DNA from 2 places in the Nonomuraea sp. NPDC001636 genome. Region 1 is predicted to be linked to the other one. Evidence: predicted binding sites of a transcription regulator. Region 1 holds the regulator's gene; the other holds the start of a gene.
What was found. The regulator HrcA, encoded in region 1, represses chaperone genes, less so after heat shock. The targets are predictions, from matches to a motif close to TTGGCACTCTCNNNNNGAGAGTGCCAA.

Region 1 (6,922 bases):
GTTGAACCCCAGCCGGGTCAGGAACATCTTCATCTGCTCGGCCGAGGAGTTCTGGGCCTCGTCGAGGATGATGAAGGCGTCGTTGAGGGTACGGCCGCGCATGTACGCCAGCGGCGCGACCTCGATCGTGCCCGCGGCCATCAGCTTCGGGATCGAGTCGGGGTCGACCATGTCGTGCAGCGCGTCGTAGAGCGGCCGCAGGTAGGGGTCGATCTTCTCGTAGAGGGTGCCGGGCAGGAAGCCGAGCCGCTCGCCCGCCTCGACCGCCGGCCTGGTCAGGATGATGCGGTTGACCCGCTTCTCCTGCAGCGCGCGCACGGCCTTGGCCATCGCCAGGTACGTCTTGCCGGTGCCCGCGGGCCCGATGCCGAACACGATCGTGTGCTGGTCGATCGCGTCGACGTACCGCTTCTGGTTGACGGTCTTCGGCCTGATCGTGCGGCCGCGGGAGGACAGGATGTCGAGGGACAGCACCTCGGCCGGACGGTCGGAGGTCATGCGCAGCATGGCGATGCTCCGCTCGACCGCGTCGGGCGTGAGCTCGCCCCCGCTGCGCAACACCTCGACCAGCTCCTCGAACAGGCGCACGACCGCGCCGCTCTCGTCGGGGCTGCCGGTGACGGTGATCTCGTTGCCCCGCACGTGGATGTCGGCCCTGAAGGCGCCCTCGATGACGCGAAGCAGCTCGTCGCGGGAGCCGAGGAGGCTGACCATCGGGTATTCGTCCGGAATCAGCACCTTGGCTTGAGTGCGCGAGGGAGGTGCCGTGCGTCGGGATTCATGTAGTTCGGACATGGGCAGGCCAGCGGCCTGATGCCTCCCGGTCTGTTCGGTGTTCTTCTCCGCCCATCGTATCCGGCACCAGGCTGATTGCTCGCGTCAATATCAGCCGGGCGGCCACGTGAGGTCACGCCCTCCGAGAACATGGGCGTGCACGTGGAAGACGGTCTGGCCGGCGCCGGGGCCGGTGTTGAAGACGACCCGGTAACCCCCCTCGGCCACGCCGTCCTGGACGGCGACGGCGTGCGCGGCCTTGAGCACGTCGTCGGCGAGCCCGTCGTCGGCGGCGGCCATGGACGCCGCGTCGGGGTGGTGCGCGCGCGGGATGACCAGCACGTGCGTCGGGGCCTGCGGATTGATGTCGCGGAACGCCAGCGCCCTGGCGTTCTCGTAGACGACGTCGGCCGGAATTTCCTTGGCCACGATTTTGCAGAAGAGGCAGTCGCTCACGGCAGTACCCTATCGAGAGCGACCGTTCGGCAGTCCGTTGCGAATCGGTAATCCGTGGTGTCGTGCGCCCGAAGATCCGCGCGGTTAGGGTGAGTGTGCGACACTTCAGAGCAAAAAAGATGATTCAGGGTCGGGCGAGCGCCACCTGGCGAGGAACACGACTGGGTAATGCACCCTAAGGAACCGGGGAAACCTTCAGAACCGGAAGAGAGTAAACCCTCTGGGAAGGCCGCGCGTCCCACTGATGTGACCACCGAAACCCTTCTGGCCGACAGGTCGATGGGGGCGGTGCCGGTCGGGTGGGATGCCGACATGGCCGTGACCGCGCTCTACAGCGCGCACTTCCGGTCATTGGTGCGTCTCGCGGTGTTGCTGGTGCGTGACATGGCAACCGCCGAGGAAGTCGTGCAGGACGCGTTCGTCGCCATTCACGGCGCCTGGCGCAGACTGCGCGATCCCGACAAAGCACTCGCTTACCTGCGTCAGTCTGTCGTCAACCGGTCCCGTTCCGTGCTGCGTCACCGCGCGGTCGTCGAGAAGTACGCACCCAAGGGCCTGCCGGACGCCCCGAGCGCCGAGAACGGCGCGATCGGCGAGCTGGAACGCTCCGCCGTCATCGAGGCGTTACGCGCCCTGCCGACCCGACAGAGAGAAGCACTGGTTCTGCGTTATTACGGAGATCTGTCCGAAGCTGAGATCGCCCACGCCATGGGCATCAGCAAGGGCGCGGTAAAGAGCCACACCGCCCGTGGAATGGCCGCGTTGCGGTCCGTCCTGGAGAAGATGTCATGACCCAGCCCCCCGACGAGTACGGCGACGTCCTGCGCCGTGCGCTCCGCGCGGAGGCGGACGCGGTCGTGCCCTCGCCGGAAGGACTGCAGATCATCCGCGCCCGCATCGAGCGGCGCGGCGTCCGTAACCTGTTCTGGTGGCGTGCGGGCGCGGCGGCGGTCAGCGCCGTGCTGGTGGCGGGGACGATCGTGATGGTCGTGCCCAGTTTGCGCTCCCAGATCTTCGAGACGCCCGTCAAGGTGGTGGACAACTCGACCATCGCACCGGGCAACTCCTCGACCAGGCTGTCCACGCCGCCCAGGCGCGACAGTCACAGCGCCGAGCCGCCGCCCGCGGTGGTCGTGCCGCCGAGCCACAGCGAGACCCACCGGCCCTCGGAGACGGCCAGGTCGACCAGGCAGCCCACGCCGTCGCCGACGCCGTCCTCGACGCCCTGCCCGAGCGGCGAGGCCGCCGGCGACCAGGAGTGCCCCGAGATCACGCCGACCCCCACGCCGACCCCGCCGGAGACGACCGACACCCCGACGTCGTGCCCCTCCGACGAGTGCCCGCCGGACGACCTGCCCACCGGCCCGAGCGACCTGAGCAGCCCGCTGGTGGACGTGCCGCACACGACACCGTGAGAGCGCCCTGAGCCGGGCCTACCAGCGCCCGGTACGCGCGAGCAGCACGGCCGCCGCCGCCACCCCCGCCGTGGAGGTGCGCAGCACGGTGGGCCCGAGCAGCACGGGCACCGCCTTGGCCGCGGCGAACCTGCGCAGCTCCTCCTCCGAGACCCCGCCCTCCGGCCCCACGACGACGACGATGTCGCCGCCGGGCGGCAGCGCCACCCTCGACAGCGGCTCGGCGGCCTCCTCGTGCAGCACGAGCCCCAGCGCCGCGTCGGCCAGCAGCCCCTCGACCTGGGCGGTGGAGGCGAGCTCGGCCACCTGCGGCAGGTGGAACCGGCGGGCCTGCTTGCCGGCCTCGCGGGCCGTGGCGCGCCACCGGCCCAGCGCCTTGGCGATCTTGTCGCCCTTCCACTGCGTGATGCTGCGCGAGGCGGCCCAGGGCACGATCACGTCGACCCCCACCTCGGTCATCATCTCGACGGCCAGCTCGCCCCTGTCGCCCTTGGGCAGCCCCTGGACGACCACCAGCCGCCGCGCGGGCGGCTCGACGGTGTAGCGGGCGAGCACGTCGAGCGCGAGGGCGTCCTTGAACACCTCGCGCACCACGCACTCGGCGACGTCGCCCGCGCCGTTGGTCAGGTCGACCCGCTCGCCGGCGCGCAGGCGCCGCACGGAGGCCGCGTGCCGCCCCTCAGGACCGTCGAGCGTGAGCTCGGCGCCGTTGAGGTCCTCGGCGAGGAACACGGGGACGGTCACGGGTGATCGTCACCTGCCGTTGAAGGCGTCACGCAGGCGGGAGAAAAAACCCTGCTGCCCCGGGGCGAACTTGCCGGGCGGCCGCTCCTCGCCGCGCAGCCTGGACAGCTCGCGCAGCAGGTCCTCCTGCGTCTGGTCGAGCCGCATCGGGGTCTCGACGTTGACGTGGATGAGCAGGTCGCCCCTGCCGGACTCGTTGAGCCGCTGCACGCCGCGCCCGTACATGGTGATGACCTGGCCGGACTGGGTGCCGGGGCGCACGTCGATCTCCTCGGAGCCGTCGAGCGTCTCGACGGCGAGGATGGTGCCGAGCGCGGCGGCCGTCATGGGGATCTGGACCGTACAGTGGAGGTCGTCGCCGCGCCGCTCGAAGATCTCGTGCGCGCGCTCGACGATCTCCAGGAAGAGGTCTCCGGGCGGGCCGCCACCGGGGCCGACCTCGCCCTCGCCGGCGAGCTGGATGTGGGTGCCGTCCTCGACGCCCGCGGGGATGCGGACCTTGATCGTACGGCGGGTGCGCACCCGGCCGTCGCCCGAGCACTCCTGGCAGGGGTGGCGGATGATGCTGCCGAAGCCGCCGCACTGGGGGCACGGCCGCGAGGTCATGACCTGGCCCAGGAACGAGCGGGTGACCTGGGAGATCTCGCCGCGCCCGCTGCACATGTCACAGGTGTCGGGGTGGGTGCCGGGGGCCGCGCCGGCGCCGTGGCACACCTCGCACAGCACGGCGGTGTCCACGACCAGCTCGCGGGTGGTGCCGAACGCCGTCTCGCGCAGGTCGAGCTCGACCCGGATGGTGGCGTTGCGGCCCCTCCTGGCGCGCGAGCGCGGCCCGCGGGTGCCGCCCGCGGTGCCGAAGAAGGCGTCCATGATGTCGCTGAAGGGGAAGCCCGCGCCGAAGCCGCCGGCGCCCGCGCCCGCACCCGCGCCGCCGCCGAAGGGGTCGCCGCCCAGGTCGTACATCTGGCGCTTGTTCGGGTCGGACAGCACCTCGTAGGCCTGCGTGATCTCCTTGAACCGCTCCTGGGTCTCAGGATCGGGATTCACGTCGGGGTGCAGCTCGCGGGCGAGGCGGCGGTAGGCCTTCTTGATCTCGTCCTGACTGGCGTCACGGCGCACCCCGAGGGTGGCGTAGTAGTCGCTGTTTGCCACTTATCGACCTCTTAAGATGCAGCCAGGATCTGGCTGACGTAGCGTGCCACCGCGCGTACGGCGCCCATCGTCACGGGGTAGTCCATCCTCGTGGGACCCAGCACGCCGAGCCGGGCCAGTTGGTTGTCGCCAGAACCGTATCCGGTTGCGACGATGGACGTGCCGCGAAGGTAGGGGTTTTCCGAGCCGATGCGCACGGTGAGCGCGGACGGGGTGTCTGTGGAAGTCTCGCCGAGCAACCGCATGAGCACGACCTGCTCCTCCAGCGCCTCCAGCACGTCGCGCAGGCCGGTGGCGAAGTCGGCGCCCGCGAGATTGGCCGCGCCGGCGAACACGATCTTCTCGTCATGGCGTTCGACGAGGGTTTCGAGCAGCACCGACAGGATCGTGGCCACGGCGGGCCGATCCTCGGCGGGCAGCCGCTCTGGCAGGTCGGCGACCAGCTCGGGGACGTTGCTCAGCCCGCAGCCGTCGAGGCAGGAGTTGAGCACCGCGCGCAGATGGGCGATGCGGTCGTCCTCCACCACCTCGGGCAGCTCGATCACGCGCTGCTCGACGCGCCCGGTGTTGGTGATCAGCACGAGCATGACCCGCCGCTCGCTGAGCGGGACCAGCTCGACGTGCCTGACCGTGGAACGCGTCAGCGTCGGGTACTGCACGACCGCGACCTGCCTGGTGAGCTGCGCGAGCAGCCGCACGGTGCGGAAGACCACGTCGTCGAGGTCGACCGCGCCGGCGAGGAAGGTCTCGATCGCCCGCCGCTCGGCCCCGGACAGGGGCTTGACCTGCGAGAGCCGGTCGACGAACAGGCGGTAGCCCTTGTCCGTCGGCACGCGGCCCGCGCTGGTGTGCGGCTGGGTGATGTACCCGTCCTCCTCCAGAGCGGCCATGTCGTTCCTGACCGTTGCCGGGGAGACCTTGAGGTTGTGGCGCTCGGCCAGCGCCTTGGAGCCCACCGGTTCGTTGGTGGACACGTAGTCTTCGACAATGGCGCGGAGCACCGCCAGCTTCCGTTCGTCGAGCACGTGCTCACCTCCTGCCTCTGCCTAACAGGGAAACGACAGGTCTAGCACTCCGTGTTCCCGAGTGCCAAGTGTACGGCTCTCGCCCACAAGGTGCGATAACACCAGGTCCCATCCTGTTGCTAGCGACTTACAAGCGACAGGCCTCACACTTGCCGCATGACCGACAATTCCCAGCCCCCGCAGTACGGACCGCCCCAGGGGCAGGGTCCCTACTACGGTCAGCCGAACCAGTACGCCCAGCCTCCGTACCAGCCCCAGCAGCACGGCCAGCCGCCCTACCAGCAGCAACAGCCGCCCGCCCAGTACGGCCCCCCGCCCCAGTACGGCCAGCAGAACCAGTACGCCCAGCCCGACCAGTACGGCCCGCACAACCAGTACGGCGGGCAGCCGCAGTTCCCGGCCAGGATCGACGGCAAGGCGATCAAGCCGCGCCTGTGGTGGATCGCCGTCGTGTGGGCCGTGGCCGTCGTGCTGGGCGTCGTGGGCGTGGTGGTCTTCGCCGGGGGCGTGCTGAGCAGCGTCTCGGACATGGCCCCGACGACCACGTTCGCGTCGGGCGAAAGCGTGAAGGTCGCGATCGACCCCGCCCAGCGCCCGGCCGTCTACATCGCCACCGACTCGCGGGTCAACTACCAGTGCGAGATCTCCGGCGGCCCGGCCCAGGCCAGGCTGGTCAAGGTCTCCGGCAGCCAGACGCTCAGCGCCGGCGGCACCACCTGGCAGGAGATCCTCGCCGTCAACGCCCCCGCCAAGGGCGACTACCAGCTGACCTGCGCCACGCAGGAGGAGTCGTCGGCCCGCTTCGGCGTGGGCCGTGACGTGCTCTCCGCGGCGGGCGGCCTGTTCGGCGGGGTGGCGGCGCTGTTCCTGTTCCCCGGCGCCGGCCTGCTCATCGGCATCATCGGCACCGTCGTCGTCCTCGTACGGCGCAGCGGCGCGCGTAAGCGCCTTGCGGTCAGCGGGTGATTTGCTACGGTCCCCGTGTGTACGAGGGCGATGTGCTGGCGGGCAATTGGCGGCGGCCGGGCAAGGGCAAGATCCCTAAGGTGCCCGCCGAACTCGACCTGGTCGTGGAGGACGCCGACAGCGGCTTCTGCGGCGCCGTGGTGGCCTGCGACAAGGAGGCCGTCACCCTTGAGGACCGGTTCGGCAAACGCCGCCTGTTCCCGCTCGCGCCGGCCGCGTTCCTGCTGGAGGGCAGGCCCGTGACGCTGGTGCGCCCGGCGGCCGCGGCCCCGTCGGGGCCCAGGCGCAGCGCGTCCGGGTCCATCGCCGTGGAGGGGTTGCGGGCCCGGGTCGCCAAGGAGAGCCGGATCTACGTCGAGGGCGTGCACGACGCCGCGCTCGTGGAGAAGA
Region 2 (6,922 bases), on a different contig from region 1:
CCGACTCCAGGTGCTCGCCGGCCTGATCGGCGCGCGCGGCCAGGCCGTTGAGGTGGGTGTCGAGGCCGTTGAAGCGGCTGTCGAGCCCGCTGAACTGGCCGTCGAGGGTGTCGAACCGGGTGATCAGGTGCTCCTCCGCCTCGACCAGCCGCTCGTCGATCGACTCCATCTGGTTGTCGAGCTTGTTGAAGCGGCCCTCGCTGCGCACGGCGGTCTCGGCCAGGCGCTGGTCGGTGGCCGAGGCGCGGTCGTCGAGCGCGCTCAGGCGGCCGTCGAGGGCGTCGAAGCGGTCGTCGTGGCGGACGAGGTGGCCGTCGATGGCGCCCATGCGCTTGCCGAGGCCGCCGAGCTGGCCGTCGACCGAGGTGAGGCGCTTGTCGACGCCGCTGATGCGGCCGTCGACGCCGTCGAGCCTGGTGTCGATGTCGGCCAGGCACTCGTCGGCCGACTCCAGCCGGCCGTCGAACCCGGTGAGCCGGGTGTCGAGCCCCATGAGCCGGCCCTCGACCCGGTCGAGCCGGGAGTCGACGCCGTCGAGCCGCCCGCTGAGCCGCAGCTCGCTCTCCCCGAGCTGGACGGCGAGGTGCTGGTCGGCCTCGTCGAGGCGGGCGGTGAGCCGCTGCTCGACGTCGGCCAGCCGGACCGTGAGCCGCTGGTCGCCCTCGTCGAGCTTGGCGGCCAGGCGCTCGTCGGCGCGGTCGAGCCGCTCGTTCAGGCGCTGGGTCAGCCGTTCGTCGGTCTCGTCGAGGCGGCCGGCCAGGCGTTTGTCGGCCTCGTCGAGGCGGGCGGCGATGTGCAGGTCGGTGTCGTCGAGGCGGCCGGTCAGGCGCTGCTCGGCAGCGTCGATCTTGACGGCGACCTGCTGCGACGTGGCCGCGACGCTCTCGGCCAGCTCGCCGACCACGCTCTCGACCCGCTCGGCGCGGCCCGACAGGTCGGCCACCGACTTGTCGAGCCGGGTGAAACGGCTGGCCGCGGCCTCCATGCTGGAGTTGAGCTGCGTCAGCTTGGCGGCGAAGCCGGACATGTTCTGGGTGATGCCGTCGGTGGTGTCGAGCACCGACTGCAGGCGTTTGAGCGCCTCGTCGACGGCCTCGCCCACGGTGCCCAGGTCCGCCCACAGGCTCGGCAGCTCGGCCACCGGCGCGACCCGGGCGTCGACGTGGCCGATCTTCTCCCCGACGGCGTCGACGTGGTCGCGCACGGCCTCGACGTGCTGGGCCAGGCCCTCCGCCCACATCGGCGGCTTGGCGGTGATGTCGTCGAGCCGCCCGCTCACCGCCTCAAGGGTGCCGCTCAGGCCGCCGAGCTCGCGTTCGCGCACCTCGCGCAGCAGCCACTCCATGCCTTCAAGACGCTGGCGGATCTCGTCGAGCACGGCTCCCTGGGTGCGCTGCTCGTAGACATGGTCCTGGGCGGCGCGCGCGAGGAGGTCTCGCATCCTCTCGGAGATGGCGGACTGGCCGCCTGCCTGAAGAAGGGTGGTGTGGTTGGAATGGTCCACCGAAAGGCTCCTTCGCTCGCCGACGGTCTGCCGCGCAGCGGTGGGATAGGTCCGGTTTGCAGATGTAAGGGCGAGTACGCGGGTTACCGCATAAGGGGGAGAACTCCCGCCCGTCCACCTTAGCCTTTCGATCAAGGTCAGGCGGCGTCGAAGTGAAAGATCGTATTTAGCGGAAGAATGACCGCTTTGGAGTGTTCAGGCAGGTGGGAGGGGGTTGCAGATGATAACTGAAGGCTTATCGAGAATGCGGGTCAGGATAATGACGACCGAGTTCTCGCCGGAAAGACGGAGATCGGCGCGCAGGCGTTCGATGTCGATCGCCGACGCGCGTTTCTTGATGGTGACATTTCCGATCCGGCGTTCGCGGAGAGCCGCGCGGAGTTTCTTCAGCGAGAACGGCATGACCTCGTCCACCTCGTACCCGGAGGCCCAGGGGGTGTGGCCGGGCTCGTCGGCGGTGATGTAGGCGATCATGGGGTCGGGCAGGCGTCCGCCGATCAGCTCGGCCACCTCGCCCACGAGGTGGGCCCGGATCGCGGCGCCGTCGGGCTCGTAGACGTAGCGGCCCATCGGGCCGACCGGGGCCTGGACCCCGGTGGCGGTCAGCGTGTGCCCGCCGGGCAGCAGGGTGGCGCGCCGGGCGAGGCCGACCTGGGAGCCGGTCCAGAGGGTGGCCTCCTTGACCTCGCCCTTGTAGGAGACCCATTCGGCCTCCGCGCCCTCGGGGATGAACTCGTACGGGATGCCGGGGGCGACCTTGAGGCAGGCCCGCGGCGCCCGTGCGACCAGGTCGAGCACGACCGGCCAGGGCGGCGAGTAGGCCATGGGGTCGAACGTCCGGCCCTTGCCGCTGCGCCTGGCCGGGTCGGCGAACAGCGCGTCGTACTCCTCGGGCCGGACCCGCGCCGCGTCGCCCACGCGCACCCGCACCCGGCCGGCCAGCCCGAGCGCGTCGGCGTTGGCGCTCGCCACGGCGACGGTCAGCGGGTCGAGGTCGACGGCGTCGACCTCGCAGCCGGCGCGGGCGAGCGCGAGGAGATCGCCGCCCACTCCGCAGCAGGCGTCGATCACCCGCCCGGCGCCCATGCGCCGGGCGCGGTGGTCGGCGACCTCCCGGCGGGTGGACTGCTCCAGGCCGTGCGGGGTGAAGTACATGACCGCGGCGTCCGCGCCGAACTTCGCCGCGGCGCGCTCGCGCAGCGCCGCCTGCGTCAGCGCGGCGGAGGTGAGCGCCGCGTCGTAGGTGCGGCGCAGCTTGGTCGCCGCCGCGACCGGATCGGTCCCGGCCAGCTCCGCGGCCTCGGCGAGCGCCCGCTGCCCGCGCGGGGTCAGCAGCTCGCCGAAGGCGTCGAGATCCATGTACGCACTCCGCTCACAACTCGGGATCGCTCACAACCAGGGCCGCTCGCGATTCGGACCGCTCGTGATCCGGGGCCGCTCGCGGCTCGGGATCGCTCACAGGGAAGTGTCGCCCAGGGAGACCAGCAGGTTGCGCAGCAGCCCGGCCAGGGCCTCGCGCTCGCCCTCGGCCAGCCCGGCGAGCAGCCGCTCCTCGTTGGCGGCGTGCAGGACGAGCATCTCGTCGGCGACCCTCCTGCCCTCGTCGGTGAGGGCGACCAGCGTCATGCGCCGGTTGTGCGGCGCCGGCCAGCGGTGGACCAGGCCGCGCCGGACCAGGTGGTCCATCCGGTTGGTGAGCGCGCCGGGGCTGACCATGGCCGAGCTGGACAGGTCCTTCATGCACATGGTGGCGTCGGCGCCGCTGCGCAGCAGCGTGGCCAGCATGTCGAACTCCCACGCCTCCAGCCCATGCTCGGCCAGGAAGTCCTTCACGCCGCGCTCCAGCAGGCGCGAGGCGCGCGAGATCCGGCCGATCACGCCCATCGGGGACACGTCGACGTCGGGCCGTGTCCGCGCCCACTGTCCGAGAATCACGTCCACCGCGTCATCCACGGGGCTCACCCTACCAAAGCTTCGACGTTGAAATGTTCGGCGTCGTGCGGTACCGTCCACGACGTCGAAATGTTCAACGTAGAAACTTTCGAGGTAGGTTCATCATGAAGGTGCTGGTGCTGGGCGCGACGGGGTACATCGGCGGCGCGGTGGTCGAGCGGCTGGCCGAGCAGGGGCACGAGGTGGCCGTCCTGGTGCGGCCCGCCGCCGACGGGTCCCGGCGCGTGCCGGGCGTGGCGGACGAGCGTCACGGAGACCTGGCCGACGTCGCGGGGCTGGCCGCCGCGATCACCCCGGACATCGACGCCATCGTGGTCGCCGCCCAGCTCGGCGGCGACAAGGAGGCCGACCTGGCCGCGATCGGCGTGCTCGCCGCGTCGGGCCGGAAGGTCGTCTTCACCAGCGGCGTGTGGGTGCTGGGCGCCACCGCCGACGGGCACGAGGACAGCCCGGCCGACCCGATTCCGCTCGTGGCGTACCGGCACGAGATCGAGCAGCTGGTCATCGACGGCGGCGGCTCGGTGATCCGGCCCGGCGTCGTCCACGGGCGCGGCGGCGGCATCCCCGCCATGATGCGCGCGCAGGCCGCCGAGCGCGGCGCCGGGGTCTACGTCACCGATGGCGGCGAGCCGCACACCTGGACGTTCGTGCACGTCGACGACCTGGCCGAGCTCGTCGTGGCCGTCCTGGAGAAGGGCGGCGCCCGCGTCTACCACGGCATCAGCGAGGAGGCCGTGCCGGTCGCCGAGGTGGCCGAGGCGGCGGCCCGGTCCGCGGGCGTCAAGCCGCAGGCCGAGCCCTGGCCGCTGGCCGAGGCGGCCCAGGTGCTGGGGACGGGCTTCGCCGAGGCCCTGGCGCTCAGCCAGCGCATCAGCGCGACACGCACGCGCGCCGAACTCGGCTGGAACCCCTCCCGGCCCGGCGTCGTCGCCGATCTGACCGAGGGTTCCTACGTCTGATCGCTCTGAGCAGACGCGTTCGTGTTGACTGTCAAGGCCCTCTTGCATATGTTTCCTGTTGGCACTCTCACCTTGAGAGTGCCAACGTGCGACGAGGCAGGTCTGACACCCGCGACGGCAGGCCCCGCTGGTCGCCTCTTCTAGATCATTCAAATCTGAAGGGGAGGTCCGATCGTGACGACCGCCACCAAGGTTCCCGTTAAGCCGCTCGGCGACCGCATTGTGGTTCAGCCGCTTGAGGCAGAGCAGACCACCGCTTCCGGTCTGGTCATCCCGGACACCGCCAAGGAGAAGCCGCAGGAGGGCAGGGTCCTCGCGGTGGGCCCCGGCAACTGGGATGAGGACGGCGACAAGCGTATTCCGCTCGACGTCTCCGAGGGCGACGTCGTCCTCTACAGCAAGTACGGCGGCACCGAGGTCAAGTACGGCGGCGAGGAGTACCTCGTGCTCTCCGCCCGCGACGTTCTCGCGATCATCGAGAAGTAAGCCGGTTGTGTCGAGCCCCGGGCGCTCTTGAGGGCCCGGGGCTTTCGACGCCAGGAGAGGACTTTCAGCATGGCGAAGATCCTGCAGTTCGACGAGGACGCCCGTCGCGCGCTTGAGCGCGGTGTCAACGCCCTCGCGGACGCCGTGAAGGTAACCCTCGGCCCGCGTGGCCGCAACGTCGTCATCGACAAGAAGTTCGGTGCGCCGACGATCACGAACGACGGTGTGACCATCGCTCGTGAGATCGAGCTGGAGGAGCGCTACGAGAACCTCGGCGCCCAGCTCGCCAAGGAAGTTGCCACCAAGACCAACGACATCGCGGGCGACGGCACCACCACCGCCACCGTGCTGGCCCAGGCCATGGTCCGCGAGGGCCTGCGCAACGTGGCCGCCGGCGCCTCGCCGCTGTCGCTCAAGCGTGGCATCGACAAGGCCGCCAAGGAGATCAGCGACCGGCTGCTGGCCAGCGCGCGCGAGGTGGGCGACAAGAAGGAGATCGCCAACGTCGCCACCATCTCCGCCCAGGACGCCAAGATCGGCGAGCTGATCGCCGAGGCGTTCGACAAGGTGGGCAAGGACGGTGTCCTCACCGTCGAAGAGTCCAACGCCATGGGCATGGAGCTCGAGTTCACCGAGGGCATGCAGTTCGACAAGGGTTACCTGTCGGCCTACATGGTGACCGACCCCGAGCGCATGGAGTCCGTCCTGGAGGACGCGTACATCCTGCTCACCCAGGGCAAGATCTCCTCCATCGCCGACTTCCTGCCGCTGCTGGAGAAGGTCGCCCAGACCAAGAAGCCGCTGCTCGTGGTCGCCGAGGACGTCGAGGGCGAGGCCCTGGCCGTCCTGGTCACCAACAAGATCCGCGGCACCTTCACCTCCGTGGCCGTCAAGGCCCCGGGCTTCGGCGACCGCCGCAAGGCGATGCTCCAGGACATGGCGATCCTCACCGGCGGCCAGGTCGTCAGCGAAGAGGTCGGCCTCAAGCTGGAGCACGTCGGCCTCGAGGTGCTCGGCACGGCCCGCCGCGTCGTCGTCACCAAGGACGCCACGACCATCGTCGACGGCGCCGGTGACCAGCAGGCGATCGAGGACCGCGTCAAGGAGATCAAGATTGCCATCGAGCAGTCCGACTCCGACTGGGACCGCGAGAAGCTGCAGGAGCGTCTGGCCAAGCTCGCCGGCGGTGTGTGCGTGCTGCGCGTCGGCGCCGCCACCGAGGTGGAGCTGAAGGAGAAGAAGCACCGTCTTGAGGACGCGATCTCCGCGACCCGCGCCGCGATCGAGGAGGGCATCGTCTCCGGCGGTGGCTCGGCCCTCATCCACGTGGGCAAGGAGCTCGACGACCTCGGCCTGACCGGCGACGAGGCCACCGGTGTCGGCGTCGTGCGCCGCGCGCTGGTCGAGCCGGCCCGCTGGATCGCCGAGAACGCCGGCCTGGAGGGCTACGTGGTGACCCACAAGGTCGCCGAGCTGCCCGCCGGCCAGGGCCTCAACGCCGCCACCGGCGAGTACGTCGACCTGATCGCCCAGGGTGTCATCGACCCCGTCAAGGTGACCCGGTCCGCGGTGCAGAACGCGGCTTCGATCGCGGGCATGCTCCTGACGACCGAGGCGCTCGTGGTGGACAAGCCCGAGGAGGAGGCTCCGGCCGCCGGCCAGGGCCACGGCCACGGTCACGGCCACTGACCCGCCTGTTTCCCCCGCGCCCGCACGGCCCGCCCGGTTCCCTCCGGCGCGGGCCGTCGGCTTTTCACGGCCCGCCTGGTTCCCTCCGGTGCGGGCCGTTGGCTTCCCACGGCCCGTCCCCGGTCTCGCCGGTGCGGGCCGTCGGCTTTCACGGTCCGTTCCCGGCCTGGTGGGTTCGACGGGGTGTTTGCAACACCTGATCAGTTACTGGTCGCAGCCGGCCCAGTCGGTGTCTTCGGACGCCGGGCGTTCTTCGGGCAGGCCGGACGAGCCCGCTCGAAGGATGTCCGAACACGGGCGCTTTCGGCGATCTTCATGGCATCCTTTCCAG

Region 2: groES (co-chaperone GroES) is a predicted target of HrcA. The motif match lies at 4,475-4,501, and genes of this name have one in related genera.

Annotation. Positions count from the first base shown of each region.
Region 1 covers NZ_JBEOZT010000004.1:140,662-147,583, reverse strand. Annotated here, with positions in the region: gene ABT158_RS10400 (PhoH family protein) at 1-795, opposite strand, end outside; gene ABT158_RS10395 (histidine triad nucleotide-binding protein) at 886-1,230, opposite strand; gene ABT158_RS10390 (SigE family RNA polymerase sigma factor) at 1,510-2,022, shown strand; gene ABT158_RS10385 (hypothetical protein) at 2,019-2,645, shown strand; gene ABT158_RS10380 (16S rRNA (uracil(1498)-N(3))-methyltransferase) at 2,664-3,389, opposite strand; gene dnaJ (molecular chaperone DnaJ) at 3,399-4,541, opposite strand; gene hrcA (heat-inducible transcriptional repressor HrcA) at 4,553-5,566, opposite strand; gene ABT158_RS10365 (DUF4564 domain-containing protein) at 5,723-6,532, shown strand; gene ABT158_RS10360 (DUF3097 domain-containing protein) at 6,550-6,922, shown strand, end outside.
Region 2 covers NZ_JBEOZT010000029.1:91,229-98,150, reverse strand. Annotated here, with positions in the region: gene ABT158_RS40285 (hypothetical protein) at 1-1,504, opposite strand, end outside; gene ABT158_RS40280 (class I SAM-dependent methyltransferase) at 1,700-2,863, opposite strand; gene ABT158_RS40275 (MarR family winged helix-turn-helix transcriptional regulator) at 2,960-3,457, opposite strand; gene ABT158_RS40270 (NAD-dependent epimerase/dehydratase family protein) at 3,562-4,416, shown strand; gene groES (co-chaperone GroES) at 4,591-4,902, shown strand; gene groL (chaperonin GroEL) at 4,972-6,591, shown strand; gene ABT158_RS40255 (GNAT family N-acetyltransferase) at 6,907-6,922, shown strand, end outside.